Regions from separate parts of the Paenibacillus rhizoplanae genome, predicted to be linked through region 1. Evidence: riboswitches for the same ligand, from Rfam matches in the RefSeq annotation. Region 1 holds a riboswitch; each other region holds the start of a gene.

The links. A riboswitch is a leader RNA that binds a small molecule or an ion and turns the genes downstream of it on or off. The one in region 1 is predicted to bind cyclic di-GMP.
Region 2: linked by a shared signal. The riboswitch ahead of ACFSX3_RS27015 (PA14 domain-containing protein) and the one ahead of ACFSX3_RS31975 (choice-of-anchor A family protein) in region 1 are both predicted to bind cyclic di-GMP.
Region 3: linked by a shared signal. The riboswitch ahead of ACFSX3_RS09755 (thiamine pyrophosphate-binding protein) and the one ahead of ACFSX3_RS31975 (choice-of-anchor A family protein) in region 1 are both predicted to bind cyclic di-GMP.
Region 4: linked by a shared signal. The riboswitch ahead of ACFSX3_RS16485 (transglutaminase-like domain-containing protein) and the one ahead of ACFSX3_RS31975 (choice-of-anchor A family protein) in region 1 are both predicted to bind cyclic di-GMP.

What each region holds. Positions count from the first base shown of each region.
Region 1 is NZ_JBHUKY010000104.1:2,084-10,134, reverse strand. Features, by position in the region: gene ACFSX3_RS31985 (HD-GYP domain-containing protein) at 1-253, opposite strand, end outside; gene ACFSX3_RS31980 (alpha/beta hydrolase) at 747-1,712, opposite strand; gene ACFSX3_RS31975 (choice-of-anchor A family protein) at 2,408-5,311, opposite strand; cyclic di-GMP riboswitch class I at 5,394-5,486, opposite strand; gene ACFSX3_RS31970 (hypothetical protein) at 6,243-6,608, shown strand; gene ACFSX3_RS31965 (ASCH domain-containing protein) at 6,972-7,394, opposite strand; gene ACFSX3_RS31960 (DUF2278 family protein) at 7,492-8,051, shown strand, end outside.
Region 2 is NZ_JBHUKY010000068.1:162,923-170,973, reverse strand. Features, by position in the region: gene ACFSX3_RS27025 (discoidin domain-containing protein) at 1-246, opposite strand, end outside; gene ACFSX3_RS27020 (glycosyl hydrolase) at 334-1,860, opposite strand; gene ACFSX3_RS27015 (PA14 domain-containing protein) at 2,053-4,368, opposite strand; cyclic di-GMP riboswitch class I at 4,383-4,463, opposite strand; gene ACFSX3_RS27010 (sugar phosphate nucleotidyltransferase) at 4,601-5,974, opposite strand; gene ACFSX3_RS27005 (UDP-glucose dehydrogenase family protein) at 7,002-8,051, opposite strand, start outside.
Region 3 is NZ_JBHUKY010000020.1:6,797-14,847, forward strand. Features, by position in the region: gene ACFSX3_RS09730 (ATP-binding protein) at 1-698, shown strand, start outside; gene glpK (glycerol kinase GlpK) at 818-2,332, shown strand; gene ACFSX3_RS09740 (3-oxoacyl-[acyl-carrier-protein] synthase III C-terminal domain-containing protein) at 2,435-3,427, opposite strand; gene ACFSX3_RS09745 (hypothetical protein) at 3,565-3,915, opposite strand; gene ACFSX3_RS09750 (carboxymuconolactone decarboxylase family protein) at 4,067-4,447, opposite strand; gene ACFSX3_RS09755 (thiamine pyrophosphate-binding protein) at 4,497-6,110, opposite strand; cyclic di-GMP riboswitch class I at 6,258-6,354, opposite strand; gene ACFSX3_RS09760 (methyl-accepting chemotaxis protein) at 6,856-8,051, opposite strand, start outside.
Region 4 is NZ_JBHUKY010000027.1:5-8,055, forward strand. Features, by position in the region: gene ACFSX3_RS16485 (transglutaminase-like domain-containing protein) at 347-1,156, opposite strand; cyclic di-GMP riboswitch class I at 1,170-1,250, opposite strand; cyclic di-GMP riboswitch class I at 1,324-1,405, opposite strand; gene ACFSX3_RS16490 (class D sortase) at 1,531-2,184, opposite strand; gene ACFSX3_RS16495 (GtrA family protein) at 2,252-2,656, opposite strand; gene ACFSX3_RS16500 (glycosyltransferase family 2 protein) at 2,646-3,623, opposite strand; gene ACFSX3_RS16505 (glycosyltransferase family 39 protein) at 3,720-7,559, opposite strand; gene ACFSX3_RS16510 (glycosyltransferase family 39 protein) at 7,556-8,051, opposite strand, start outside.

The DNA of each region.
Region 1 (8,051 bases):
GCATAGGTAATGTAGCATTCTCCTGAACCAGCGCAGCCCGTATGGGTCTGATCTGTCTGAGAAAGACCGTAATCTCTATGGACGCCATAATCACAAAAGAAAAAATAAGCACCAGCAGGAGGCGGTAATATTCAACCCGGCTGATCTCCAGGGAAGATAGCATAAGCAGACTCCCGACTGCCAGTACCGCTACAGTAGAGCCGAAGACATAGTTCCGGATCTGACTTCTCAAAAAACCTCTGTATAGTCTCATCTGTCCCCTCATTCCCGTCCCGGCCTCAGCCCAATATACAGTTGCGTTTTTATGATGCCCGTGCTATAATAAAATAATATTTGTTTTCGAGTATGTTTATCCCCATCAAGAAGATGTCAGGCCGATGAATCACTCTATATATTATCGGCGGTTTGGACACAATATCTTACGTTTTCTTGCAGTACTTATCCCTTTTATGAGATTAAATTCGAACATAGCATTCCGATTCACACTGGCGCGGCCACGGAGCCGCAAGGACAAAAGAGAGGTAGGGCTTTTGTCGTATTGGAAGGATTTCTCTCGCCACACGGCTGCTGGAAATAACAAGGAATAACGACACCCGTCTTGCTCACAGACGGCGGGGGATTAATATACCGATAAAGACTTGGTGTGCTGCTTCCCTGTTCTGGGGAAAGGCCCCATGTGTGGAACATAATTAGCGCCCGATAACCGCTGTCAGCGGATATCGGGCGCGTCTACGTTCTAGGGACTTTTACCTTACTGATTCAGCGGCAGCCGGGCTGTGTACATAGCGTTCCACGAATTCGCCTACTGTGCGGATGTATGTGCTTTTATCCGTATCATAGGCAAGACCATGCCCCGCTCCACGCACCACTAATTGCTCCTTCGGACTCCGGCAGGCCTCATACAACTCATTCATCATATCAAAAGGCACGAAGGTATCCGCATCCCCATGGATGAACAGAATCGGCACCTTGGCCTTGCGTACCTGCTTCAGCGCAGACGCCTCCCCAAAGGAATAACCGGCCTTCATCCGGGTCACCAGACTGGCCACCGGCACAAACGGGAAGCTGGGCAGATGGTACATCCGCTTCAGCTGATAGGACAGCTGCGCCTTGACCGAGGTGTAGCCGCAATCGGCGACAATCGCCTTGACCTGCGGAGGAAGCTCCTCGCCGGACGTCATCAGCACCGTGGCTCCGCCCATAGATACGCCATGCAGCACGATCTGCGCGTCCGGTCCGTTCTCCTGCAGGACAAATCCGATCCATTTCAGATAATCCCGGCGCTCCGGCCAGCCAAAGCCGATATAATCTCCTTCGCTTTTCCCGTGTCCTCTAGCATCAGGCAACAGCACATTGTACCCCAGGTTCTCATAATAGTTCTTAGCGGTCGCTCCCATATCCTTGGCCTTCCCGGAATACCCGTGGGCAACAATGACCGTCCGTCCGGCAGCACGCTCTGACGCCAGATAATAGCCTTGCATCTTGAGCCCCTCCTCAGACACCAGCTCTACCTCACGGAAGGTCTGCCGGGACACCCACTCCGCCCCTTCTCCCCACGAAGCTCCGGCCACCGGCGGCGGATCGATCTTAAGGTCTGGAGTCTTGGCCAGGAATTCCTTAGGGGCCCGCCTAATGGCTACTCCATAAAAATAGATTCCGGCATATCCCACCCCTGCGGCCACGACGATCAGCGCCACAAGCAGGTATAGCATCCACATCAACGTTCCTCCTTTAGTAAGCAACCCTTCCCAGTCAGGGAAAAGCATCTCTTGCTTAGTGTAATTTGAGCCTAGTATAGCACGGGAGTACGGCCAACTAAAAATACAGCCGAGACGCCCTGTTTTTTAGTGTATTTTGTAATGGAGTATGAATTACGGCGACGCTTAGAAGCACGCTCCGCAAACGGAACGTTGTTCCAATCGCTCTTGTATCCAGATTTTTTTATTCCCCTAATCGGTGAAAATCCGGATACAAAGGCGACCGCTCCGCTTCTCCACAATCATTCCGCCCGCTCCGCTGTTTAAGAGTGGGAGTATCAAAAGGAACAAAATGCTTGCGGCATCGCCATTGTAGTCGGTTTTTCCACCATATCCGACCCACACGCCTCTGCCGCACCGAATGTAGTCGGTTTATCGACCATAATCAGCCCAGATGACCACGCGCTGTCCATGTGTTCAGTGAAATCAGCGAAGTCATTCCTATTCCTGATCCAGAATATAGTCATCCTGCGGATGCTCCAAGACACTTATCCCCAACTATATGCACAACTTATCCACATCGGACGTAAATCATAATTTTCTAATCAAAAGAAAGAGCTGCTTCCAGGAGAACGTCTTCTCCGAAAGCAGCCCTTGTCAAATTACAGGATCACCGTTTGTTTGTATAAAACTCAGCTAGGATGATTCACTTACTTACGTTTGCTGTTTCTGGTTGTTCTTCTAAGAATCAAGCCCAGACCCGCTAGTGCCAAACCGGCAAAATAATAAGGTGCAGGACTAGATTCGCCCGTCTTCGGCAGAGTCCCTTCCACAGGCACACCGCCTAGAGGAACTTCATCATCAATAATGACTACATCGGGTGCCGGTTCCGCTGACGGCGTTGACTCCGGTGTTGCTGCTATTGGCGCAACCGCAACAGCCGGTGTCGGCGTTGGTGCCGGTACTGTTGTAGCTATTGGAGTTGCTACAGGTCCAAGCGGCAGCGGATCATCATTCACAGCCACATCATTGCTCACGATAAATCCGATAATCGGAGTCGGCGTAGGCACTGGAGGGAAACTGAACGGCGGCGATATTGGCGCTGGCGTTGTTACTGGTGTTGGATCTGGTGTTGGCGTTGGTGTCGGCGGCGGCGTCGGCGTTGGTGTCGGCGTCGGCGTTGGTGTCGGCGTCGGCGTTGGTGTCGGCGTTGGTGTCGGCGTCGGCGTTGGTGTCGGCGTAGGCGTTGGTGTCGGCGTCGGCGTTGGTGTCGGCGTTGGTGTCGGCGTTGGTGTCGGCGTTGGTGTCGGCGTCGGCGTTGGTGTCGGCGTTGGTGTCGGCGTCGGCGTTGGTGTCGGCGTCGGCGTTGGTGTCGGTGTCGGCGTTGGTGTTGGTTCTACCGTAGGTGTTGGTGTCGGTGTCGGTTCTACCGTCGGTGTTGGTGTCGGTTCTACCGTCGGTGTTGGTGTCGGTGTTGGTTCTACCGTCGGTGTTGGTGTCGGTGCCGGCGTTGGTGTCGGCTCTACCGTTGGCGTCGGTGTTGACTCTGGTGTCGGTGTCGGCGTTGGTTCTACCGTCGGCGTTGGTGTCGGTACTGCCGTTGGCGTTGGTGTCGGCTCTGCCGTTGGTGTTGGTGTCGGCTCTGCCGTTGGTGTTGGTGTCGGTACTGCTGTTGGTGTCGGCGTTGGTTCTACCGTCGGCGTTGGCGTCGGCTCTGCCGTTGGTGTTGGTGTCGGCTCTGCCGTTGGTGTTGGTGTCGGTACTGCTGTTGGCGTTGGTGTTGGCACTGCTGTTGGTGTCGGCGTTGGTTCTACCGTCGGCGTTGGCGTCGGCTCTGCCGTTGGTGTTGGTGTCGGTACCGCCGTCGGCGTTGGCGTCGGCTCTGCCGTTGGTGTTGGTGTCGGCGTTGGTGTCGGTACCGCCGTTGGCGTTGGTGTCGGTTCTGCTGTCGGCGTTGGTGTCGGTACCGCTGTTGGCGTTGGTGTCGGTACCGCTGTTGGCGTTGGTGTTGGCACTGCTGTCGGCGTCGGTGTCGGTACTGCCGTTGGTGTTGGCGTCGGCTTCACGGTTGGTGTTGGCGTCGGCTTCACGGTCGGTGTCGGCGTCGGCTTCACGGTCGGCGTTGGTGTTGGCTTCACGGTCGGCGTCGGCGTCGGCTTCACGGTTGGCGTTGGTGTCGGCTTCACAGTTGGCGTTGGCGTCGGCTTCACAGTTGGCGTTGGTGTCGGCTTCACGGTCGGTGTTGGCGTCGGCTTCACAGTTGGCGTTGGTGTCGGCTTCACGGTTGGTGTTGGCGTCGGCTTCACGGTCGGCGTCGGCGTCGGCTTCACGGTCGGCGTTGGTGTTGGCTTCACGGTCGGCGTCGGCTTCACGGTTGGTGTTGGCGTCGGCTTCACGGTCGGCGTCGGCGTCGGCTTCACGGTTGGTGTTGGCGTCGGCTTCACAGTCGGTGTCGGTGTCGGCTTCACGGTCGGTGTTGGCGTCGGCTTGACTGTTGGTGTTGGCTTTGGAGTTGGAGTGCACACAGGTGTCGGGCTAGGTTTTACTGTTGGTGTAGGTTTCACTGTAGGTGTAGGCTTTACCGTCGGTGTTGGCTTCACGGTTGGTGTTGGTGTCACCGTCGGCGTTGGCTTCACTGTAGGTGTTGGTGTTACCGTTGGCGTTGGCTTCACGGTTGGCGTTGGTGTAGCCGTTGGTGTCGGTGATGGACTAGGTGTCGGCGTTGCGGTCGGCGTCGGACTCGGCGGCGGCCCCTCTCCTTCGTACAATCCCAGGTGCATCTCTACCCCGCCGCTAAAAGATTTTGCAATCAGGGTTCCGTACAGCTCTGCTCCGGCATAATGAACATCCGCTCTAGGTGCGAGGATCGTCCCGAAGAATGAGGTATATTCGATATTCACCTCAGAGGCTTCGTAAAAGTTGAACAATACTTGACTGGCTCTGCCGTTACTCATTGAAAAGCTCGGCACATTGACTGTAGACCCGCTTATATTAATAATCAGCGTAGCGTTCTGGGCAATGTTGAATTCGATATAGTTGGTCTTCGCCAGTGTCGAAGCATCCAAATGAACTACATTGAAACGATCCGGTGCACTTATCTTGAGCTGTCCATAATGATTATCGCCAATCTCATTCGTGTCGGCCAAAGCCCCATACTCTGTGGATCGGGAGATCAGCATCCGCTGCTCGGCTGCAAAATCAATCGGGCTGGCATTTTTCTTCCCGCCCTTGATGTTGACACCAGGCTCATTGGCTGTAAAGCTATCCCCAAATACCACATTCCCATAGATCTCTCCACTACCTGAATGTACAAAATTCTTACCGGCCACAAGTACATCCGTCGGAGCAACATCCCTGTATGCTCTGGCTACTCCGTAACCTCCGGAGAGGGTAATGTCCCCTGCCGCTGCCAGGCGGCCCTCAATCTGATCATTGGCTTGTTTAAAATCCCCGAGGATAAAAGCATTAAAATTCCCTGCGACACCCAAAACCGGTGTTGGCGTATACGGTACCCCTGAAGCTGCTCTAACATCCGTCCCCCACGTAAAGGCACTGGATAAGGTCAATAGGCCCGCCATAATGATGGCGGCTGTTTTACGCACTCTTTTCTTCAATAGTCCACACCTCCTAGTTACTATTCTATGAATCTGTCACGAGACTATAACAACAAAAAAGACCGCCAAGAAGGGTTAGCTTCACGGCGGCCGGACGACCCTAGCCTCAACTTTTGAGACAGTAGATTCCTGACTTTGCGTCCCGTTCTTTCGATACGGTTTGCGTTTGTACATGATTTCGATATGAAATTATAATTTGCTTATGTAAATTCATTGTTGAGTCTATGACATTTGTTACTTTTGTACTAATTTCAGTTTATCCGCTCTCACACCCTATTGTCAATCCACTCCCAGTATATTTTTTGAAATTATTTTTTACGATGGTTCCTCATTGATCCCTTGTACCGTAAGGGTTAAGGGACAGTCCCTTTTTTATCTAGTGACGAAAAAAGTCGAGAAATCAGAGGATTGGCTGTAGCCGTTTGTCTCTCTTTTCTATAATACTATCAATTTATATCATTAAAATTTGATACATTCGTCCTATTTTATCGCCCTCAGCCCACCTCTACTCATCATCTGCTCCTGTTCAATGCAATTTTACCTATTTATGAGCATCTCAGCTCATAAAAAAAGTGCCGCCCATAGGGACGACACCTGCAAATAGAATTCATATATTTTGAATAAAAATGTCGCCTAGGCAGACCCGAACAGCTGAACCCAGCCAATCATCGATACCCAGAGCGGAACACTTAGAATGATCCCGAATACTAAACCACGGCGGAGACTTCCTTCATGACTCATTGCCATTCTCCTTTGAGCTGAAATTTTTTAATCCTCTATCTTTAATATTTCAATTTTAATATAAAATAATTCATTCTATTTTATTGTGAAAAATGTCACATTATTAGGATTAGTTTATAAAACCCATTGATTATTTTTTGAAGGATGAGTTACAATGCGAATATACGTTCTCTTCGAGGGGTTGAGAAGGATGCAAAGAGCAGAGAGCCAGGACAACCTGCTGGTCAAATCCTATATTTTGCTGCCGCTTATTCTATCCGCCTTCGAGCGCGATGCTTCTGCTATATCCTCAGAGCTGCGCACGCCTGCGCCTTATCTGGAGGTGATCCAGACGGCCGTCCATGCCGCTTCTGCCGATCTGCGGGAGGTCCGTGCCGGGATGCGCGCCCGTGGTCTGAAGGTCTATGAACAGCAGCGGCTGGAGGCAGGCGTTGAAGCCAAATTCATCTGTAGGGGTTATCACGAGCGGATGCTGCTGCTGGATGATGTGATTGCCGCCCAGGCCACTCTGCATATGCGCAGATATCTGGGTATGGAGAAGATGAAGCAGCGCTAACAAAAGAAGCCTGCCGCAAGCGGCAGACTTCTACATCAAATGATCGCCCGGATGCGGCTACATTAATAACGTCCAATACCCCAACGTGCCGCATATAACCACTACAGCTACCGGGTACAGGATTCTCCGGCTTACCTGATCCCTGAACGCAAGAAACAAACAAAGCATACAAAGCCATGCAATTAGAAGGCTTCCCATCTATTATGCATACGCTCCTTCCCGGCATTCCTGCCCCTCTCCAGCGGTAGACCGCCTCAGAGCACAACTATCCTTATATATAGGAAGATTTCCCGCCGAATATCCCAATTATACCAGCTGGCAGCCAATCTGGAGCAATTTTTCTTCACATTGCCGTCAGGAAATTCACAATTCCTCTTCCAGCACAGGATATTCCCAGAACCCCAGGCGTCCCTTAGCAGATATAGGATGTACCAGCGGAACAACCTCTTCCAGCTTCCAGGCATACCTTCCCTCGGCATAATTGCCGAATACATATTCATTGCCACCCGGCCAGCCCTGCTGCACCAGCTCCGGCGTCACCTCACAGCAATCCGCAATGCGGCTGACTGCAATGATCTTGCCCGTTGGCAGATTGTCTGCAGTGTAGCCATGACGGGCAAGCAACGACTGATACGGCTCCGTCCGGCAGATCGCCCTATTCACCTGCATCCCGGCATGGATGGCTAACTCCCCCCGGTGGGCGGTCCGCCAGGTCCTGGTTTCGATTTGTTTTTCTCCCAGCGCAATTAACGTGGCCCACGGCTGGCGAATGGTCAGGCATTTCATAATGTAGCTTGCCTCCTCTGATGAACACCTTTTTACTCAGAATTACTATGGCCTTCTATGGGAAACAATAATAGCTAAGAAGGGGGACTGACGAACTATGGGTAACGGATTAGATCAAGGGTACGGGGTATTAAAATGCAAATTATCCAATGAGGATACCATATATAAGCTAGGTGTCAAAAATAATCATGTCCAGGTACTGGTTGAGGTTGAAGGTAATATTAATAAAAAGTACAGGGCGGCTATCAATATCAGATCAAGCGCTAAAGCGGAACATTTACCGGAGGACACTGCAAATCAGGTGCTTTATTATGTGGGCGAAGATTTCAAAGCGGAAGAAACGGACCGTTGGCTCACGCTTGAATCCGGCTTCACGAAGATCACCGGGCATAACCGGAGCCTTGCCCTTGATTATATCAGAGGAAACCTGGTGATTCCCAGTAAGATGGTAGCTCTGCCTAATACGAACCGGAATGAAGCTGAAGACAGCGATCCCCACAACAATCTGTATGATAAAATCACCTCTTATCTCAAGGAGGCACAGGAACAGGATGCAACCCTGTACGTATTCGGCGAGCCTTGGGGACCGGAAGAGGACAAGCCCGATAAGTATTTCGGCTTCACCCCCGGACGCGGCGTTCATAATATTCATATGAA
Region 2 (8,051 bases), on a different contig from region 1:
TGCCGCCTTGAACTCAGCGGCAGAGCCGTCATGCTTGCCAAGCTTCCATAGAACAGTTCCTTCCGGCATCTCAGGACCGGCATCCTTGGCCGCTGATAATGAAGACAGATCCACATCCGCTTCACCGTCCTTCGTCCCGTAATCTCCGAAGACAGAGACGGACAACAGAATCAAGATGATCAGTGCTGCAAATTTTAGTAGCCTGTGGAGATATTTACTGGGTTTCTTTTGAACTCTAGTCCTCATTCCCTTGTCCTCGCTTTCTTCCGGGGGTTCTGTGCTGTTCTGTTCTGTACCGGACTTACGTTACGCTTCGTCTTCTGTAAGGCTTCCTTAAGGAAGCGTCAGCGCACTCTGGGGAATAATCATCTGCTTCTGACTCTGGCTTTTCCACATCAGACTGACGCTGGCATCCCCGCGGTTCTCGTAATACTCTACCTTGATAGCGTAGGGGGTATTCGCAGAAAGCGTGATACTGCCCTCCCTGCTGGCACTGCTCTGATTCTTCCAGCTGTCGATCAGGAGCTTGCCGCCGATCCATACGCGGATGCCGTCATCGGAAGAAGCGGTGAACGTGTACTTTTCACTGTAGAGAGGCTTAAGAGTCCCGGTCCAGCGTACCGAGAACGAATCCTTGGGCAGGCCGGAGGCCGGTGCATTGCCATGCCAGTTGAATTGAATGGTGCTGTCATTACGGGTAAGCAGCGGTGTGCCGGACAGATCCATATTGCCATAATACTGACCTCTCAGGCCGTTCCTTGAGCTTATTACAGCCGCAGCATGGGTTTTGGTACCCACCGCAAGCTTGTAATCCTCCCGGGATACGGTGTATTTATGGTTCATGAAGCTTTGAATTTTCACGGGCGGGTTATTCTCAACCAGCATCTTGCCCCATGTCATCGTATATACCCATTTGCTTTGTTGTTGAGACATGATGACAGGGTCTGGAAGCTCTCCGCTCTCCCCGATTCCGATCGGTTTGCTGCCCGCCAGCTTCAGGAGGCTGTCATAATAAGACTGCTTGAAATCATTATCATAAATGTCGGCGGCCAGAATATCTACCTTGGCAGTGCCGGGAAAATAAGCAGAGTAAGGCTCCGACGACTTGTTGGGGGCATTCGGATTCCACACCCACAGCAGATTGTTCAGCTTATGTGTATTCACCATGCGGTCATACACAAGATCCCAGAGCCTGGCGAAGTCATCCTTCTGCCCCCACCAGAACCAGCCGCCGTTCATTTCATGATAGGGCCGCCATAACACCGGAACTCCGGCATCGCGCAGTTCGCCCAGATATTTGGATACGTCATCCAGCTCGGCAACCAGGGCTTTGTACTGCGGAGTTCCGGGAGTGACATACAGCTTGAATTGACTCTGGCTAAGCGGCTTCTGCACATTGGTCCATGCCGGCGCAGTTCCCGGCAGATTCTGATGGAAGGTCATGGCGACAATTCCGCCGCCCTCATGCCACCGGATGGCGCTGTCCACGACAGCCTGACGCTGCCTGGCGATGGTCTCCTTGGACTGGTTGCCTATGGCTCCCAGCTCATAGCCATGCAGAACGGCATAGCGGCCGCTTGTTGTGCGGAGCTTATTATTGAATTCATCGGGGCTCTCCAGGTAATCATGCTGGCCGGATATCATCCCCTTGCCACTGAGATCACTGAGATAGCTTAACAGTGCGGAAGCCTCCTTGGAGGCCAAAGGATTAATGGGCTTGTTGATGGAAGCGGGGGCGGCAGGTGCCGTAACCTTGGCGGCTGCGGGCAGACTGCGCCCTTCCCCCCATGGAAGTAATGATAGGATAAGGATCAGAGGAAAAATAGTAGTATATAGCCTGTACTTACGGTAAGTGTTCAATGTAATCTCCTTTCTCCAGCCACACTCTCCGGCAGGGCCCCGGAGGCTGCGCCTACCGGACTGTCTGCCTTTCTATAGCTTAGTAGCCCTGCTGGTAAGCAGGGCCATTAAGAGTGGCTTACAGGATTTATAATTGTAACGTCTTAACCAGTAACAGCGCCAATAATGAACACAGCTGCGGACCTTATGAGCTTAAGAAGCGGACGGGAGGAACAACGCGCTTGCCGGAACGGTACCTTTGGCCTGGCTCGGACTCTGCCACATCAGCCGCGCTTTTGCATCCCCTTGATTCTCATAATACTCTACCTGAATATCATACAGCTCGCCTGCGGTCAGGCTGATGCTGCCCATGCGTTCGGTGCCGCTCTGCTTCACCCAGCTGTCAATCACAAGCTCCCCGTTCACCCGTACGCGGATACCGTCATCAGAAGTGGTATAGATCTGATAAGTCTCCGTGTACAGCGGCTTAATCTTCCCGCTCCAGCGGACAGAGAAGAAGTCTATGCCGACGGTGGCATCCGGCGAACCTTGGCGCCAGTTGAAATCAAGCACAGCATCGGTACGCACTACAGCGGGTTCGCCCGATAGCGTCATGTTATTGAAGTATTCCGCGTACAGTCCATTGGCAGCAGGGACTTCTACCGGCAGATCCATCGGCGTTGCTGTAGGGGAAGGGACGGGAACAGGGGCTGCTGTTGGCGTAGGCACCGGTGTTGGCGTTGGTGTCGGTACTGGCGTCAGTGTTGGTGTTGGCATTGGTGTCGTTACTGGTGCCGGCGTTGCTGTCGGAACTTGCGCTGCTGTCGCTGCTGGTACCGGAGTCGGTACTGCTGTTGCAGCCGGAGCAGGTATGGATGTGTTAATTGTTGAGAAAAGCGCACTTGCTGGTACGGTTCCCTTCACCTGGCTGGGGCTCTGCCACATCAGATGGACATTCGCATCGCCTGCATTCTCGTAATACTCTACCTTGATATCGTACAGTTGCCCGGCAGTCAAGGGTATGCTACCTGTGCGGGCAGTTCCACTCTGCTTCACCCAGCTGTCAATGACGGCTGTGCCGTTCACCCATAAGCGGATACCGTCATCCGATGTAGTATAGAACTGATAGGTCTCACTGTAAGCCGGCTTAATCTGGCCGCTCCAGCGGATCGAGAAGTAGTCTATGCCGAGTGCAGCATTAGGCGTACCCTGACGCCAATTGAAGCTGATGACGTCGTCATTACGTACCATAACCGGCGTCCCCGAGAGCGTCATGTTCTTGAAGTATTCTCCAAGCAAGCCATTCTGAGCAGGCTTATTCTCCGTCTCACCGGAGGTTGGGACCGGCTTCGGAATCGGCGCAACAGTTGGTGTCGGAATTGGCATTGGTGTTGCGGTTGGTGTCGGCGTTACTGTTGGCGTCGGTGTTGGGGTTGCTGTAGGCGTCGGCGTTGCGGTTGGCTTAGGAGCCGCCGCCGGAGCAGACCAGGCCTTATATTGGTCACGGGTTAGTGTGTAGCTGTCATTCATGAAATTCTTGATCGTCGCCGTGCTGTTATTCTCATAGAGCATCTTGCCCCAGTTCATCATGAACACATAATTCTGCTGGGTCAGCTTCAGCTTCGAGATGTTCGGCATTTCGCCGTTCTCGCCGATGCCGATCGGTTTGCCGCCAGCCAGGCTGGTCAGATCATCATGATATTTATTCGAGTAGTCGTTATTATATATATCTGCTGCCAGCACATCCACTCTGTCCGCGCCCGGATAGGTCCGTGCATAGGGATCAGAGTTGGCATTCGGCGCATTCGGGTTCCAAACCCAAATCAGATTATTTAACTGATGAACGTTCACGAACCGGTCATACATAATATTCCACAGGGCTGTAAAATTATCTTTCTTCCCCCACCAGAACCAGCCGCCGTTCATTTCATGGTAAGGTCTCCACAGGATCGGAACCTTAGCATCCCGCAGACTTTTCAGAGAGACAGCTACTTTATCCAGATCGGTAATCAGCGCATTATACTCTGTAGTGCCGGGGGTTACGTATTTGTTGAATTGCGCTTGGGTGATTGACTTCTGCACATTGGACCATTCGTGCTTGGTGCCCGGCAGGTTCTGGTGGAAGGTCATGGCGACAATTCCGCCCGCTCTGGACCAGTTCGTCGCACTCCAGACGATGTTTTTGCGTTGTGCAGCTACTCCGCTCTCACTCTGTCCACCGATGGCTCCAAGCTCATAACCATGTAGTGCTGCGTATTGTCCGCTTGTTCCCTTCAGCTTGTTGCTCAGCTCATCAGGACTCTCGAAATAGTCATGCTGGCCTGTAATGATTCCATTTCCCGAGATATCATACAGATTGTTCAACAGCTTGACCGCCTCAGGGGAGGCATTAGGGTTCACTGGCCCTCCCTCCGAGGAGGCAGCCTTGACGGTGGAAGGGGCGATTCCCAGTCCCACGGGTACAGCAGACAATACCACGGCCAGCGACAACACAGCGCAGAACAAACGAGACTTACGGTAAGTTTTCACAATATTCTCTTCCTTTCGGTAGCCAGGCTGCCACTCTTGCGAAGGCCCTATAGCTTTGCGTCCCTATCTTTCGATTAGGTTTGCCATTGTCGTTTTGGAAGGATCAATCCCTCTTACCTTAAGTATCGTCTCTATGCAAATTTAATGTATAGTAATGTCGAAATTTTCCCAAAAAATAGTTCTTAATGCCTGATTTGAAATTGTAACATTTGGTTAAATAGATAAGTTAGACCTACGAAATGAACTGATGTAGAGCTATATCCTCCCAGTCCAGAGTAATACGAATGTTATCCTCCTCTACGAGCTCCGACCCCGTCTGCACCTCAATGAACTCCACATCGGTAAGAGCAAGAATGGCATGCTTGGTTCCTTCCGGTATCCGCACCACATCTCCCGCCTTCACCGTATGCATCTTCTCATTGATGACAATGCTGGCTTCTCCGCTGATGAAGGTCCAGATTTCACTGCGTTTGTGATGCAGCTGATAGCTGATATTTTTACCTTCATTGATGAAAATCCGCTTGGTCAGCACCTCGTTGCCCTCGTCATATTTCACATAGTCAATCACCTTGTAGTGACCCCAGCGGCGCTCCTCGTACATCGGTCTTTGTTCAAAAGACTTCAGCACTTCCTTGATCCGCGGACTCTCAGTCTTGTGCGTCACCAGAATGCCGTCCGGGCTGGCGGCGATAATTAGATCCTTCGCCCCGATTACCGTAATCGGAATATCCAGCTCGTTAATGAGGCAGGTGCCCTCGGAGTCAGCGGTCACAAAGCCTTTGCCGACATGGTTGCTGGTCATTTCCTCGGTCAGGGTGTTCCAGGTACCCAGGTCCTTCCAGAATCCGGCGTATGGCTGTACGACGATGTTCTCCTCTTTCTCCACCACTTCGTAATCAAAACTGATCGAGGACAGTAGCTTATACTGCTTCTGCAGCTCTTCGTAATTCAGCGGCAGCCCTTTGCGCTGCAGGATATCCAGCAGGTAACCCAGACGGAAGGCGAACACTCCGCAGTTCCAGAGCGCGCCCTGGCTGATCAGCTCCTCGGCCTGCACACGGTCCGGCTTCTCCTGGAAGTGGCTGACCTGCAGGTAACCATTGGCCCCCGCATCTGCGCCGGTTGGAATAATGTAGCCGTATTTCTCCGAAGCATGCTCGGGAACTACGCCCATCAGCGCCAGGTTCGCCCCGCTCACCAGCATGGTGTTCTCCAGCTGCAGCACCGTTTCGAAAAAGGAGGATTCCACGTATGGGTCCACCGGCAGAATCGCCACGGTCTCGCTTGGGGACACCCCCGCGATGGAATACAGATAGGCCGCCGTCAGCGCAATGGCCGGGAAGGTATCCCGCCGCTCCGGCTCCACGATGATCGGCACTTCGCTGCCGAGCTGGCTCTGGATCATCTCCACCTGGCTGCGTCCGGTCGCCAGATAAGAGGACCCGGCCATGCCGTTCTCCTCCAGCTGTCTCCATACCCGTTGTACCATCGATTCCGGTTCACCTGCCGGGCTTTCCAGTACCTTCAGAAATTGCTTGGAGCGTGAATCATTGGACAACGGCCAGAGCCGCTTGCCGGAGCCGCCTGATAGAAGTACTAGTTTCATAGTGAACCCTCCATATCGTATTGTTATTGGGTATTTCTTGTTGCGGAGCTGTGAGTTAAAATCCCGCCTGTTATGAGGGTCGCTGCAAGGAATTTTGGGCTTACGGCCGCTGTTGTCTCCAGATGTTGTTGATTATATTGCTTGCAGCAGATAACATCCGGAGACAAAGGCGGACGCTAACGCTCCTACAGCTCCAAAATTCCTCTCCGCTCCATTTCATAACAGGCTGTGCTTTTACATCCGCTTCGCCCGCAGGCGAAGCTCCCGGCTAAAGATCCGATATTGCCGCTTGTGGTAGCGGCAAGGGGAGCGGGGCGGCCGCTATGCTTGCGCGGCAGCAGTTGAATCCCTGGTTGCCGCCTACTGTTGCGGCGGAGAAAAATTCAAAGGCTCAAAGACTCTTAAGTGCCGCTTGTTCCAAGGCGTCGCCGCTGATTTAGTTAGCGGCTGGAGAGAACAAGAGTATGGGCAATAGAATCCAAGACAATGGGATTCAAGATCGGGATTCAAGACCGGGATTCAAGACCGGGATTCAAGACTCTTGTGCCAAGGGCTCGCCGCACAAGTTCGCGGCGGCAGAAGCTAGTTAGTTAAGTACTGGGCACTTGCTTGTGCTCCTCAGTTGCTCCATTTGGCCCGCACTCAAGAAATCAGGTGCACTAATGCTCCTCATTTGCTCCATTCAGTCTGAATCTGAGAAATCAGGGGCATTTGTGCTCCTCATTTGCTCCATTCGGCCATCATCCGATAAATCAAGGGTACTTATACTCTTCATTTCACCGTGCAGCCCACTTTCGGCGCATTTAATGGGATTTATCCCTCTCATTTCGCCATCCATCCCGCTTTCGGCGCATTTAATGGGATTTATCCCTCTCATTTCGCCATCCATCCCGCTTTCGGCGCATTTAATGGGATTTATCCCACTCAATTCGCCGTCCAGCCCGCTTTCGGCGCATTTAATGGGATTTATCCCACTCATTCGCCGTGCGGCCCACTTTCGGCGTAACGCATCAAGTGGATCGCCGCTCTACACCGCGCCAGCCACGCTGGCGGAGAATCCGCTAAGCCCGCCCATCTGCGGGCGGCCGACGGAGATGTACTCGAGGCCGGTGCCTTCGATTTGCTCTTTGGTATAGACGTTGCGGCCGTCGATCAGCACCTGGCGGCGCATGGTTCCCGCCAGCTGGTGCAGGTTGATCTCCTTGAACTGGCTCCAGTCGGTCAGCAGGCAGACGGCGTCGCTGCCTTCAGCGGCTTCTTCGGCCAGTCCGCACCAGCGGAGCTGCGGGTGATCATATTCCTTACGGAAGTTGTCCGCGGCAATAGGATCATACAGCTTCACAATTGCTCCCTCGGCGACGAGCGCCTCGACGATCTCGCGGGCCGGTGCCTCGCGGACATCATCGGTATTAGGCTTGAACGCAAGCCCCCAGATACCGATTACGGCGCCGCGCAGGCTGCCCAGAGATTCATGCAGCTTGGAGATGATCATGAACCGCTGGCCTTTGTTCACCTCGACGACTGATTTGAGCAGCTTGAACTCATAATCCACATTGCCGGCGATCTGGATCAGCGCATTGGTATCTTTCGGGAAACAGGAGCCTCCATAGCCGATTCCGGCCTGCAGGAAGGTAGATCCGATTCTCCGGTCCATGCCCATCCCCTCTGCCACCTCGGTTACATCAGCTCCTACCTTTTCGCAAATGTTGGCAATCTCGTTAATGAACGATATCTTCGTAGCCAGAAAAGCGTTAGACGCATATTTGATCATCTCCGCGCTGCGGATATCTGTAACGAATACGTTGTCCGTAAATCCCTGATGAAGCTCACGCATCGTCGGCTCCAGCGCCGGATTATCGAGTCCGATGACAATTCGGTCGGGATGAAGCGTGTCGCGGATCGCAGAGCCTTCACGGAGGAATTCAGGGGCAGAGACGATATCGAAGGGATGATTTGTATGGGAGGCGATCAGCTTGCGGATTCGCTCATTGGTGCCAACGGGAACCGTCGACTTGGTCATGATAATCTTGTAGCCCTCCATCGCCTGGGCAATCTCGGTAGCTGCCCCTTCAATGTA
Region 3 (8,051 bases), on a different contig from region 1:
GGCGTGATTTCGTGGCCAATGTATCGCATGAGATCCGCACCCCGCTGTCGATGATGCAGGGCTACAGCGAAGCGCTGCTGGACGGAATGGCCTCCTCACCGGAGGAGAGCAGCGAGCTGGTTCAGGTTATTCATGATGAATCCTTGCGTATGGGCCGTCTGGTGAAGGATCTGCTGGACCTGGCGCGCATGGAAGCAGGACATACAGATATGCTTAAGGCTCAGGTAGATGTGGGAGAATTGCTGGAGCGGGTATACCGCAAGTTCTCCGTCAGAGCCAAGGAGCGGGATATTATGCTTGAACTGAAGCGGCCCGAGCAGGAGCTGCTGCTGGGGGCTGCCGATGAAGACAAGCTGGAGCAGGTGCTGACCAATCTGCTGGATAATGCCTTCCGCCACACCCCGGCGGACCGGAGAATCTCCATTCTGGCAAGCACAGTAGTGCTGGAGGGCAGGAGTCTGGTGGAGATCGCGATCAGAGACCAGGGGGTTGGAATCAATCCCGAGGATCTGCCGTTTATCTTCGAACGCTTCTACAAAGCCGATAAAGCGCGTCTGCGCGGGGAGTCGGGCGGTACGGGGCTGGGGCTGGCGATCGTGAAGAATATCGTCGAATCGCATCATGGCAGCATTTACGCCTCCAGCAAGCTCGGAGAAGGCACCACATTTACCCTGCGGCTTCCTGTCGAAAAACAGTAAACCAAGACCATGCATGACAGCGCCTCTGAGAGCAGAGGTGCTTTTTGTTGAAATCACCACATTAATATTGTTCATCGTGAAACATATTTCAAGCTAAGGCTTGCAGGAGGCTGGGCATTATGATCTTATCCTTGGACCAAGGTACTACCAGCTCACGGGCAATTCTCTTTGATGCAGAGGCGGAAATGATCTCGCAAGGGCAGTATGAGATCAAGCAATCCTTTCCCCGCCCAGGCTGGGTTGAGCATGACCCGGAGCAGATCTGGGAAAGTCAGCTTGCAGCAGCGAGAGATGCCATTGCAGCAAGCTCCTTACCGGCTGATCACATAACGGCTATCGGCATTACCAACCAGCGGGAGACGGCACTTATATGGGATAAAATCACAGGAGTGCCGATCTATCCGGCTATTGTCTGGCAGGACCGCCGGACGGCAGACCAATGTGAGGAGCTGAAGTCACGCGGGATGGCCGGAGTCATTGCGGACAAGACGGGGCTGGTCATTGACGCGTATTTCTCGGCCACCAAGCTGGCGTGGATTCTGGATCATGTGCCGGGAGCAAGAGACCGGGCAGCCAAGGGAGAGCTCCTGGCGGGAACGATAGACACCTGGCTGATCTGGAAGCTGACCGGGGGCGCTGTACACGCTACAGACGTTACCAATGCTTCAAGAACGATGCTGTATAACCTGCACGAGCGCCAGTGGGATGAAGAGCTGATGGACACGCTGCGTATTCCGCCGTCCATACTGCCGGAGGTAAGGATGTCGGGCGGAGACTTCGGTGTCTGTGACCCGCAGTGGTTCGGTCTGGAGATTCCTATCCGGTCGGTGCTGGGGGACCAGCAGGCAGCACTCTTTGGCCATACCTGTCTGGAAGCCGGCAGTGCGAAGAATACCTATGGAACAGGTTGTTTCATCCTTATGAATACAGGCACTGAAGCTGTGGCATCCAGTCACGGCCTATTGACCACAGTAGCCTGGGGCATGGGCGATGAGCTCTATTATGCGCTGGAGGGCAGTGTGTTTGTGGCTGGAGCGGCAGTGCAGTGGCTGCAGGAGGGGCTGGGGCTGATCGTCGCGCCCGCTGACTCGGAAGAGAAGGCCAGCGAGGTGGACGAGAGTGAAGGGGTTGTGGTGGTGCCGGCCTTTACCGGACTGGGTGCGCCTTACTGGGATATGTATGCGCGGGGTGCCATATTCGGCTTGACGCGGGGTACCACCTCCGCACATCTGGTACGGGCGACGCTGGAATCACTGGCCTTCCAGTCCCGTGATGTCATCGACGCCATGCAGAAGGATGCCGGCATGCCGCTCACCGGGCTAAGAGTGGATGGCGGTGCGGTGCGCAACAATCTGCTGATGCAGTTCCAGGCTGATATTCTGGGCAGCGAAGTGACACGTACAACCTATGCGGAGACTACGGCACTTGGTGCTGCGCTGCTCGCCGGGCTCACCTCCGGAGTATGGACCCGTGAGCAGCTGGAGAGCTTCAACACCGCCGAGAAGGTCTTCTCGCCGCAGATGGAGCCGGAGGAGCGGGAACGCAGATACGGCGCCTGGCAGGATGCTGTGTCGCGCACGATGGGCTGGGAGAAGCATGAGGGTAAGCGCGAGGCAGACGTTAGAGCAGAGTAGTGGTATAGAACAGAAACGGCCCGCTGGCAGAAACTCTGCAGCGGGCCGTTTTTTTAATTGAAAATATAAGAAATTATATATTTCACACGATAAACGGTAAGATTAGTACTCCATTACAAATGCGACATTCTGCCATCCGGCACCTACGGTCCAGAACAGGACCTTGTCTCCACGTTCAAGCTGCCTTGTAGTGACGGCTCTGTGAAGGGCAATGAACGGGCTGCTGGTCGAGGTATAACCGAACTCGTCGCCTATGTAGACTGCGACCTCAGGGTCAATGCCTATTTTGCCGGAGACCGCCTTGATGTTCGGAAGAGACAACTGTGAGAAGCAGGCAGCCTTGACCGACTCGGGGGCAATCCCGTTGTTGCTTAGCAGGGTGTTGATCGATTCGGAGGCGGCATCCACACAGATGGAATCATCGAACGGTATGAACTTCACATTGAACTCTCCTGCGGCAACACCGGCGCGTCCGAGCTGAGCCAGGCCTTCTGCCGGGAAAAGGGAGTTGCCATACACACAGGTGTCTGTCTGATAGATAGAGTCTATGAAGCCGACCGAATGCTCATCGCGTTCCAGGATGAGCGCGGCAGCGGCATCACCGAAGTTCGCATAATACACCGGATCATTCTTGTCCGCATGCGGCGCTACGTAATCGGAGCCGATGACCAGGGCGCGGCGGATTCTCGGGTTCGCCATCATCTGGCGGCTGACCTGTTCAACCGAAGCGGTCATTCCGGCACAGTTGGCATTGCTATCAATACAGATGGTATGCGAAGCGCCGTTAATCAGGCGGTGAATCATCAAGGAGTTCGTTGGAAATATATATTCAGGGGTCTGGCTTGCATAAGCGATCAGGTCAATATCAGGGCCGGTTAGACCGGTCTTCTCCAGAACATTGCTTGCGGCTTCAAAAGCCATTGTCAGGGAGTTCTCATTCGGGCTGTCGATGCTGTAGCGGTTCTCACGGCCCAGAGTAGCCAGCAGTCCACGGATATCAATACCTTTGTCGTCAAAATGCTGAATGAAAAAGTCATTGCCGATTCTTTTGCCTGGATGGTAGATATCAATGTCCTTAATACGAATCCCAGCCATAGTGTAGACCCCCCAAAAGTTTTGTTGGCTATACTTCCTCGAATATATTCCGCAAACTCGCATCATAAACAGTCAAGCGGACTGGGTGTACTAAGCCGTGAGTTTCAAGCAGATGATTTTGGTTTAAAAAAGATTAACTAAGCTTGTACGGTTGAAGTGATCTCCAGGTTCTCAAGTCCGGCTTTGCGGCCCAGGCGTGCCAGCTGCATTTTGAGGATCGGGTTATTCTCCAGGGTAAGACTTACTTTCTGGAAGCCGTCTGCCTTGAACATGATGAAGCAGCCTTCAAGCAGCGGCACAACATCAGGAGCGGTTACATTCAGCTTGCGGCAGTCGATATCCAGCGCATATTCAGCAGGGGTAATCGGGTTGATGGTCTGCTGGTAAGCCTGAATAGATTTGAGTCCGTCCTCGTTAGAAAAGGTTCCTTCCAGCTCAATATTGATTATTTTCTTCGCAGTGTCTGTCTTCAAAATAAATTGTCCCATGTTGATCTCTCCCTAAGTGTAAGTTTTAATACCTCCAAAATATCGTTCCTGCGACTCTATTCGACAAACCGCAGTTGAATTTGGGATATTTTACCTCTATTATAACCAGATCCGTCTAAAATTCGCAACCAGAAAGTCGAAAATTGTAGAATTATGAAGATTTTTCTCTGATCTCCTCCAGGGTATCCAGCAGCACATTAAAGGCCGAAATCACCCGGGGGGCACCGATACAAGGAACCAGATGCAGCAGCACACCCTTGATCTGCTCAACGGTCATGCCAACACGGAGCGCCATTACATAATGAACACCTAACTGCTCATATTGCCCCATCGTAATCAGAGACGAGATCACCGCAATCTCTTTCCAGTCAGAGCCAATCGTGGTCCGTTGAAAAATATCGCCATAGGCATTGCCCATGATATATTCGGCTAATTCCGGAAAATGCTCTTTGATTGGAGCCAGTGCCTTGGCCCCATAATCTCCAGAGAGATCAGTGAAATGTTCAAGTCCGCTGTTCATGTTCTTGTTCACGCTTTGGCCTCCTGATAGTAGGTTAGTAAAGGTGTGGGATACGGCTTCCTTACGTTAGATCCAGTGTACGGTGGGCCGTAGGAGGCATCTCATCTCGGTCAGTCAACAGCTCAATGACAGCTGCCTTGTTAAGGGCTACAGCTTCGCGGATTGCCGCTTCGAACTCTTCCTGCGTCTCACATCGGAAGCCGGCTGCACCCAGAGATTCGGCGAATTTCACGGCATCCATCGGAACCTCGAAGATCGTACCGTCAATCCGGCCGGTAGTTTTCTCCATGCCCTTGAGCGCCATATCCAGCTGCATATTGTTCACCACGATGAAAATCACCGGAATGTCCTGGCAAACGGCGGTGTTTATTTCAGCTCCGAGCATCATAAAACAGCCGTCCCCGGTAATACAGAAGACAGTCTCCCCGGGTGAGGCGGTCTTGGCGCCGATCGCCATGCCAATTGAATTGCCCATGCAGGCAAAGTAGGCATCGAATATGAAGCTGCCGGGCCTGCGCACATTGAACCATTTCACAGCATTGAAGCCATGGCTGCCGTCATCTACAAACACGCTGCTGTTGTACGGAATCAGATCGCTCATCGTGCTCAATACCGAAGCCAGAGAGAGCCCGTCCAGCACGGGCAGCTCGTCATTGTAAGCATTGGAGATTGTGATTTCATGCTTGGTAACCTCAGAGGAGTCCAGCTTCTGGAGATACAGCGCCAGGTTGTCCCGCAAATCCCCGCCGACAGCGATGGTGGATGAGGACAGTATTTTGCCGACAAAGGTTGGATCTACATCGAACTGGATCAGCTGCTGGGGATGATTCTCCAGCTTGAGGTTGCAGATGGTCATATCGCTGAGACGGGAGCCCAGAACAATGAACAGGTCGCTATTGTTCAGTAATTCATCCCCGTGCGAGGAGCCGCCAACGCCGACAGGACCGTGATAGAGCGGGTGATCATAAGCTATGGCGCCTTTGCCGCCTGGAGAGGTGACTACAGGAATGTTGAAGGTTTCGGCCAGCTGGACCAGTTCCTGATGGGCCCCCGAGCGGTTGACGCCTTTACCGGCAATGATCAGAGGTCGGGCGGATTCATTGATCGCCGAGATAACCCGTTCATAGTTTTGGTAGCTGACCAGCCCTTCGCGTTCCGGCAGAACAATCCGGCATTCCGCGAGCCGCTCTGTCTGCACATCAAACGGAATGCAGAGATGGACCGGACCTTTTTTGTCACCGAGGGCGATGGATAGGGCATGGTTGAAAATCGTGCTGAAGTGATCGCCGCGTTCAACAAGCTTGCTGAAGAGGGTGGCCGGCCGGAACATATCCGCCAAATCAGCCAGATAGGAAGAGGAATCCTGACATTGGGGAATGCCCAGCTCCTTGATGGACTGGTGGCCAGTGATAAAGAGGACGGGAAGATTATTGGCCTTGGCATGCGCTGCTGCGGTGAGCAGGTTCGTTCCGCCCGGACCGGAGGTGCCGAAGGCTACCCCGAGGCTGCCGGTCTTCAGAGCATAACCGCCGGCTGCGAAGCCGGAGCTGGATTCGTGCCGGCCGGGAATAAACTGAATGCCATAGTCAACCATTTTCAAAGCGATGGGGCAAATAGACTTGCCAATGATTCCAAAAGAATGTGTCACTCCTAGATTACGTAATGCTTCCGCCATATAATCTGCAACTGTCTTCAGAACATCCACCCCGCAAGTTGTTATTTGTATACGTCAGCAATAGAAAACCTGTACTCAAAAATAGGAGCACAGGCCTGTTGCACGAATCACCATAATCAAACGCGAAACCTAAGGCGTTCACAGTTTTTCAGCAACCTGGCTGTCATGATCCCACTTCAGAAATGAGACTGTAGATCCATGGCTTTGCGTCATTCCCTTTCGGTGAATTTTGCCGGTATGCGGTTATAAATTAAGCAAAGGAGAATTTTCCTTTACAATATATTCCTTGCTCCTCTTTTGTCAATAACCCTTGTGAGAAGAAGCTCGGAATTTAGCGAATATTCAGGAGTAAAAATCGCTAGATATTTGGATTTTCAAACTTTTGAAAATGGTTGTCTCTGGAAGACTAAAGTCTTAAAATGCAAATGAATATTAAGGGCTATAATTTTGGAAAGTGAGCACAAAGCCTCATTGCATCCCGGGTTCGCTGCAAAACGTTATGATTTTATGAGAAATACAGGATTGAAATATCTGTTAATAGGTCTTAAGTATTGGCGTGGTGGAGAGTCTGCTACTAGTTAAGCTATGGTACTAGAACATTTATAGTAAAGAAGTGCAAAACAGGATTCTTCGTGTTATGCACAATTTCAACAATTTGTGAATATTACATAACACTCTTTGTTCTGCCCAAAAAAAGAGACACCTCCCGCAGAAAATTCCGCAGGCGTGTCTCTTTGTGCCGAGGCTAAAATTTGAAAATATGAATCGTTTTTTGCAGATTGAAGACTGCGGAGGTCATCTTCTCTGTCTCCTCAGCTACGGATTGCAGCGCGTGAATCTGTTCGTTCATCGCTGCGGATACCTCTTCGGTCCCTGCGGCGGTCTCCTGGGTGATGGCTGAGATATTCTCGATCGCCCCGGAGATCTTGAGCGCGCTCTCCAGCATAAGATCACTCTCTGCGGAGAAGGAGGAGATCTGCTCGGTTATGTATTGGACGCTATGTACAATTTGAGCAAAGATATTGGCCGTCTCCGTTATCATCTCATTCTGTACCTGGACTACCTCTTCGTTGATGGCGATGTTATCAATGGCCTGCTTGATATCCGCTTCAATGCTGCGTACCAGCCCGAACACCTCTTTGGTTGAAGCGGTGGATTCCTCGGCCAGTTTGCGCACCTCCTGGGCAACGACAGCGAAGCCACGGCCATGCTCGCCTGCACGGGCGGCTTCAATGGAGGCATTGAGTGACAGAAGGTTGGTCTGTTCAGCAATTTCGGTAATCGTCTTGGTAATCATCGTAATGCCGCGCGCGTTCTGCGACAGGGCTTCGATCGTATCCGCCACCTTCTGGGTAGCCTGGATGTTCTTGCGCATGCCTTCAGCTTGGGTATCCACCGATTGCCGTCCCTGTTCAACCAATTCCAGCGTATGTACAGAGCGTCTATTCATTTCCTTGGTGGAATTCGTATAATTGGAGACTTTGGTTTCGATATCCTTGATCGATTCGGTCATATCAGCGATATCCACCGAGATCTCGTTAGCACCGAGAGCCAGTTCATTGGAGGAGGAGGCCACCTGTGCCATTACAAACTTCAGGTTCTGATTCTTGTCTTCAATCCCGCGGCTGGCGTCCATAACCTGACGGGTAATCTGTGAGGCATCGGTGAGAATTTTTTTGAGCTTGTCAATCATGGTGTTGAAGGAGCGGCTAATGTCGCCCATGGAGCCATTCTCGTCGGCACGGCTGGTGAAGTCGCCTTTGGCAATCGTGTGCGTCACATTGGAGATGTCCTCGAAAGAAGATGTAAGCGTTCTCTCGATAAAGCGCGCAAGCGGGTAAGTCAGTGCTGCCAGGACTGCGACAAGAACAATGCCGATCAGCAGCCTGTCCATAAGGATTAGCGTGATTAAGACAGGAACAGCGAATAAAGCGGCAACCA
Region 4 (8,051 bases), on a different contig from region 1:
TTGCTCATTTTGAAACATCTGACGAGAATTTTCATTCTCATTTTGGATCTCGCCGAAGCGATTTCCGATACTCACTCGTTGTTCAGTTTTCAAAGATCAAGCTCGTTGTCAGCGACGATTACTTCGTCACCAGCAACTCTTATAATATATCACGTTCGTTTGAACAATGCAAGCTTTATTTTGAAATCACTTTTTTAAGTAATCTCTCATTTCCTTTGCCGTTCCAACAACGCTTATTTATAATAACCTATCCCTCTATTAAAAAGCAACCTTTATATAAATAAAAATAACCCGCTTAAACATTAAGCGGGTTATTCTCAGGAAATGCTATAGTTCACAGCTATTCTTAGTAGAATTTCGCTGCAGTATATTTGCTTGCTGCTTTGACCAGTTCTGTTGACGCGGTGTTCTTACCCAGACCTGCATCCACTGTAGTATCAATCGTTACCCATTTGCCGTTCATGAACACTTCGTTCCAGGCATGGTATGAAGTTACATAGCTTGTATTCCCCATAACCAATTTGGTAGGAATGCCTTCACTGCGGAGCATAGTAGCGAACAAGGATGCGTAATCGTAGCAGATACCTTTGTTGGTAGCCAGTGTGTTATCGTTGTTCGGAATATAATCTGTGCTTACGCTGTTAGCCAGAGAGTAGTCATATTTCACGTTAGCTACGATGTAATTGTAGATAGCCTTAACTTTGTCTGCATCTGTGGTCAGACCCTTTGTAAGCTGGGCTGCCTTTTGAACGGATTTATCGGAAGAACTCCATTTCACATTCTGTACAGAGCTCAAATATACGGCATTCACATTGCTCATTGAGAGAGATACAGTCTCGGAAGATAGTACTTTGTATTTGTTGCCGGTAGTATTCTCAAGAACGGAGACCTTGTAAGAGCCATTTCCTTGTTGCAGCGGGAACGTCTCGGTTGGTTTGGAAGTGTATAAGTTGTAAGTATAGCTGTTATTGTCTTTGGTAATCATGAGCTTCATCTTCTTGTCCTTAGGAACATCATATGAAACCCCGATAACCCCTTGACCAAGTTGTCCAACATTTAACCAGCTTGAATCTGCATTAGCTGCTTGAGCAGTGCCTGTCTGCACGGAAGTGACAATCACAAAAAGTGTAATCAACATTAAATATAACTTCTTCATGGATAAAACCCCTTTCGGTAGCTGGCTGCCATCCTTACGGGAAGGCCCTTTAGCTTTGCGTCCCTACCTTTCGATAGGTTTGCCGTTATCGTATAAGCTTTATCTGTCCAATCTACTACCATATAATTACAGATCCAGAATTAAAACAAACAAAAAAAGCCTCTTCATTCGGTAGCTGGCTGCCATCCATGAAGGGAAGGCCCTGTAGCTTTGCGTCCCTACCTTTCGATAGGTTTGCCGTTTATCGTGTATTAGCTTTCATAGTTATATCTTACCATATCTCTATCTATTAGCAAGACCCAAATCGCTAGATTCCACAAAAATAGTCTAAAATTTTATGTTTTTTCGACTTTTATTGCCTTGTCTTGGACAAGTCAGGTTAACTTCGCATGAATGATGAGTCTGTGGGTCGGGTTGACAAGCGGATCGCAGGTAATGAGGGTCAGAATCTTATCATCATCCTTTCCCTTCAGTACCGAAATATCGGTAGGCTCTACAATAGATACATCATATACAACATACTTGTATTCCTGGCCGCTTGTAATAACAGTAATGGTATCCCCTTTACCGATCTCATCCAGTCTGTTGAACAGCCGTCCTGCCGTTCTTGACCGGTGTGCCGCAATCGCTGCGTTGCCTACCGCACCAATCGGAGCAGTCTCCTTCATATGCGCCGCGGCATGCTTCATATTAGTTTTGGTGGCGCCCTCCAGTACAGGCAGCTTCAGATCGATTTTGTCGATTTCAATAATGGCGGTGATCTTGCCTCCAACTTCAATCTCGGGCGCTGTAGTGGGCACCGGCTCTTCCGCACCGGACTCTTCCGCCAGCAGCTGGGTGACCTCCGCATAGGGCTTGCTCAGATCCTGACTGGCAGGAGCCGTAGCCGAAGGAACGATTTCACTATAGGCCTGTTCAGCCTCTTCCAGCAGCTTCTGCTGCTGACGGTCCTCGTACCATTCGCTTCCTTTGGGGTAGAGCATAATCAGAACCCCGGCAAGTATAATCAAATAGGATAACTTCCGCATGACAATCGCCTCCGCAATATAGAATAAGTGCTAACCCCGCAGGACACGAGGAAGATGTACTGTACCTCTAGAATACCCACTTCCGGCTTCCAAAGAAATTAATGATCACTGTAATGAAGGTAACCAGCACCTTGGCCATCAGCACCTGGATTCCCAGGCGATCAGTCAGCAGATGAATCAGCAGTACCGAAATGCCCAGCACCAGCAGATTCAGCACAATAAATCTCACCAGCTGCATCCGGTCAAATCCGCCATTCCCGCCTCTGTCCCGGCCCTTGAAGGTCACCTTTTTATTCCAGAAAAAGCTGTTTGCCGTCCCGGCGCTGTAGGAAATTATCTGTGCAGGGGTGTTAAGCATCCCCAGGGAATGCAGCAGGGTAAATACCGCGAAATCAATGAACGTGTTAAGCAGGCCCACTGCATTGAATTTCAGAAACTGGATCATGCCTGCACGCCAAGCCTTATCTTGCATAATCGCTTTCCTTCCGCGTGTCTTCGGTCTCCGCATCCGGGTAGCCTTTGGTCTCGCTAACGATATAGAGCGGTCTGTCCTTCGATTCATCATAGATCCGTCCAATGTACTCCCCGATTACACCGAGCAGCATCAGCACAATGCCGTTAAACAGCAGGTTAACCCCGACAATGGACGCCCAGCCCGGCACGGTCCAGGAGGTGAAGACCTTCTGGAATAAGACCAGAAACAGGTAGAGGAAGCTGGAGAAGGACAGGAAGAAGCCGACATAGGAGGCGATTTTGAGCGGCTTGTGCGAAAAGGAGGTGATTCCGTCGAGCGCGAAGCGGATCATTTTTTTGAGCGGATATTTCGTCTCCCCGGCGAAGCGTTCCTCCCGCACATATTCCACCATGGTCTGCCGGAAGCCAACCCAGCTCACCAGCCCCCGCACATAACGGTTCTTCTCCTTCAGGCCGCGCAGCACATCGCAGACCTTGCGGTCGATCAGCCGGAAGTCCCCGGTATCCGTAGGAATTTCTACACTGGTCATGCTGCTTAGCAGACGGTAAAAGATTTTGGCCGTCACCTTCTTGAAGAAGGTCTCTCCGTGGCGCTTCAGCCGCTTGGCATAGACTACTTCATAGCCTTCCTTCCACTTGGCGATCATCTCCAGGATGACCTCAGGCGGGTCCTGGAGATCCGCATCAATCACCACAACAGCCTGACCTTCAGCATAATCCATACCCGCCGTAATCGCCACTTGGTGGCCGAAGTTACGCGAGAAGTCAATCAGCTTGACATGTTCATCCGTATTACTGATTCCGCGCATAATCTCAGCCGTACGGTCCCGGCTGCCGTCATTGACGAACACAAGCTCATAGGAATCCCCGCAACCATCCATTACTTTTTTGAGCCGCTCGTAGGTTATCTGAATGACTTCCTCCTCATTGTACATGGGGACAATTACACTATATCTGGCCTTCACAAGGGTTCCTCCTAAATTTGTTGTAAGCCACAGCTTCCTTGATGCGCTTCATCAATATCAGCTTTGAACATATATCCGGCTTCTGAAGCTCCCCTCCTAGAATACCCAGGAAGGGAACCAGCGAAGGACATGAATGATATAACTGCTGTTCACCTGCATGCCGGATAATACCGGATAGAACATTACAAACAGGATGGCGGCGGCCGCAACATAGGCGTACCGCAAATATCTGGCACCCTGGAACCTGCCGTCAAGCAGCTTCAGGATGTATACAATGGATAGAATCATAAACGGCACCATTGCAAAGTAATGGTACAGGAACGTCTCACGCGGCACAAGCATCCATGGAACATATTGTGAGAAGAAGCCGATCCAGATCATGTACAGGTTCTTGTCCCGGCGCTTCACGGTGAACCATACGGCGGCCAGCATCGCGAAGATTCCTGTCCACCAGATCAGCGGATTCCCCATCGTTACTATGCTGCTCGCCTTGCCTGCCGGCAAGCCTTCGCCGCCGCTGAAGAACCATACGGGACGCTTCATGAACGGCCACTCCCACCAGGAGGAGGCGAATGGATGGGTAGCAACAAGCTGGCTGTGATAGTTGTACATATTCTTCTGGGCATCAATCAGCCCCTTAAGGGTGAACCCCTCTGCCGACGCAGACAGTGAGGGAATGAAGGACAGACTATATACGATCCCCGGAATGACAATGAAGAATCCTATACAGCTGGCCAGGGTGATCACGGTATTCTTCCAGAAGGACTGATCTGCCGTCCTGCAGGCGGCTTTGAGGTCCTGTCCGGTTAGCTTGCCTTCAGCCAGCAGCCGTCCGGCGGCCTTGTATTCCCTATAGCGTTCAAGCAGCACCAGTGCCAGCATAATGGCAAGGCCTGCCCCGCCGTAGACGACAATCCATTTCGAGGCAACCCCGATTCCGAAGAACAGTCCTGACCAGAACAGCGGAACCAGTGTGGTCCGTAGCGGCACCCGGTAGAAATTCATCGTGTAATACCGCTGCATGAAATAGAACATAAGCATAATGAAGAATACACCGTACACATCGATGGTCGATATCCGCGTCTGGGTGAAATGCATGAAGTCCAGGGCGAACAATCCTGCTGCCAGTGCTGCATAGGTAGTCTTACGGAACAACCGCAGGGCCATGATATAAATCAGCGGCAGCATCGCAATCCCGAACAAGGTGCCGATGACCCGCCACCCGAACGGATTGACGCCGAACAGCTCCATGCCTACCCCGATCAGCAGCTTGCCAAGCGGCGGGTGCGTGTTCTCATAAGGCACTATATTATGGTAATGCTCATAAGCCGTACGGGCATGATAGATCTCATCAAAATACGTACTGTTCATGAAATTAGAGTTCTCCGGTATGACGGACTGCTCATCGAACAGATTGGCCGGCGTTCCTCTTTTAGCTGTTGCCCCCGAATCAGGTGTCACGCTTGCTATGGTCAGAGGAACCTTAGGAGCCCCCTGCTCATAGAACGCCATCTCATTGAGGGTGAAGCCTGGAGACGTAACCGAGAGCTTGACATATCTTGCGGATACGTTAAGCGGCTGGCTTTTCCAGATGAAGACATTGCCGACATCCTCGCTTACCTCAAGCGGGCTGCTCCAATTATCAGGGGTCTGGCTGAATTCCAGCTGAAACTTCCCTGTTCCAACACCGCCGAACACATTGACCCGCTCCAGTTGATGGGCCTGCCCCAGATCCACATAGAAGCTCTCGCCGCTGGCCGCTGGCTCCCACAGAGTCTCAGGCGCCTTGTTATCTCCCAGATGATAGAGGGCAAGCGCCCCGTATAGCACGGTGATACCGAGCATCCAGATCCAGTCTTTGCGCTTCAGCTTCAGCGGAGAACGCCGCTCAGCAGGGGCAAGCGGCTTGATGCCTTCTGCAAGCAGCATATCTGCTGCATAGGCCTCCTTGGGAGTAACCGGCTCAGGCAAAAGCTTCGCAGTTCTGCGGATATATACATCGTATCCAATATAGAGCAAATATATCGCAAGAATGATAGTGGTAATAGCTGTAACCAGAACAATTCCGTCAGCTGGCGGATTTCCGCCGGTATTCAGGAACGCCAGTGTATAACCAACATTGATGTACTGGGTCAGGGAGAACCCGAGAAACAAGGTCAGGAAACGCCGGTCCCGGCTCTCCATGAAGGCGAATAAGGACAGGATGAGTACCGGATATAAGTAACGCTCATGCATTTTGGTACCGAATACGAAGACAATCGTGATCAGCACCATTGCGATGAAGTAGGACTTGGAGAGATCCTTACGGTCCTTGGTATTGAAGGAATAATAAGCAGCAAGTGCAACTGCCACCAGGATGAAAATAAAGCCCCATATACGATACGGTATGCCGAGCCAGGTCACATCCAGCGCCGACCACATCGGATCGGTCAAGGCATACAGATTGAATGCATTCACTGTGGAATAAGGATAGGAGGACAGTGTGCTTTTGTAGAGGTTAATCAAGCCTGCAAAACCGCCGTTGTTCCAGAAGAACGGGGCCGCGAGGACAAGAAAGATCCCCAGTCCGTACAGGGCACCCAGCGCAAGCTGCTTCCAGGCCCGGTGATGGTAGAAGGCGAACAGCAGCACAGGTGTGAAAATCAGCGCCTGCGGCTTGATCAATGTAGCGACGGCAAAAAAGATCGCTGCACGTACAAAACGCTTATCGACAACCCCGATCATACTGAGCAGCAGAAAGATGAGGAAAAAGGAATCCGCCTGCCCCCAGGCTGCCGAATCCATCAGTACAGCCGGATTGAACAGGAACAGCATCATCAGCCCCATAGCCAGCCCGGAGCCGAGCCTGATTCGCGCGCTCTTATAGATAATCCAGCCAAGCACCAGATCCGAGAGAATCGCAGGCAGCTTGAAGAGAACCGTCTCGGCACCTGAGCCGCCCGCAAAGTTAAATAATCCGCGCAGCAGGCTAAGCAGGTATAGCACATATAAGTACCCCGGCGGGTAATCGGCGAAATAACCTTCCTCATAGAATTTGCCCGGTCCAAGGTCGGTCAGGCGCTGGCCCCAGGCCATGAAGGTATTCATATCATTTTTATAGCCCTGTGCCGTAAGGCCGATCCAGATCCGCAGGATGAATGCCGCTCCAAACAAAACGTACAGCCAGCGCGTGTAGATTACGTCCTCCTGTCTCAGCAGACGCTCACTGCGGAAGGCTCTTGTGTACAGAAAAGCAAAGAACAGGCAGAATACTCCAGAAAGCAGCAGCAGCTTGGCCGGAGACACCTTATGCGGCACTTCCTCCGGCTTGCTTCCGCCGTCCGCATCTGCCGGGGGAGCCTGGGCTCCGCTGTCCAGTGAGATTATGCTCGATCCCTCTGGTACCGTATCCAGCTTCTCTACGGACAGATCATCGAAATAGGCCTTACCCTGGATGAGATTCGCATAGCCGCCCAGCGCAGCGCCGATTCCGATCTCGGTCTGCTCCTTGCCGGTCTGGCCGATGAACTCCAGACGCTGCCATTCACCGCCGGTATCGCTGGTAGCGGGATAACCGCCGCCAATGCCTACCGGGAAGATATTGGCCCCGATTCCCCCGCCTGCGATGCTGGCTATTTTGACATATCCAGAGATTCTGTAGTAGCTGTCCGGCAAAACGGTAACGGTCTGCACCCACTTCAGGTGATTGGGCTCCAGATTCTCAATCACCGCCGCTTTGCTGCCGGAATGAACCTCTTCGGACTGAACGGATATGGAGCCCGCCGCATCTCCGGCAATCCACATATCCTTGCTCCAGCCTGTAGGCGCCCCGTCTTCGCCTTCTTCAAAGCCCGGGTTCTGCAATACATTCCCTTCGGCATAAGTGCTAGTTACTGGAAGAATAAATAATAAGAGCATCAGTATAACGGTTGCCGCTGCACGTACATTCTTGGTCATCGTTCTACCCTCACCTCGTCAATGTTAATCCAGCCATTACCGCCGGTTATGTATACTTCTGCCTGTATCCCCTGCTCCAGAGTGAACGCAGGAAGTGTGATCTGTTGATAGGCTTCCGCCGCAGGCAGCTCTGTCTCTGCAAGCACCTTACCAGCTGCCCGAATGCCAATCCTCCCGCCGCTGCCGCCGCTACTAGCCATGACGGTCAGTCTGTACTCACCGGCTGTTGCGGTAAAATTCTGCGAAACGATCGTCTCCGCTCCGGGATCAAGATAGGCCAGCTTACTCCCGGCGAAGGGGTTGTTGCCGGCCACTCCCGTTCCCGCAGAGAAGGACCAGCCCGCTGTCCCTTCTTCAAATCCGCCATTTACAAATTTAAATGCAGCAGTCTTGGGTGTGTCCAGAGTCCCGCCATTCTGTTCACTGGTGAGCAGTACGCTGTAGTTGGCAAAACGCTTCACTCTAGATCCGGCGCTTGCCGCAGGCGGCGCA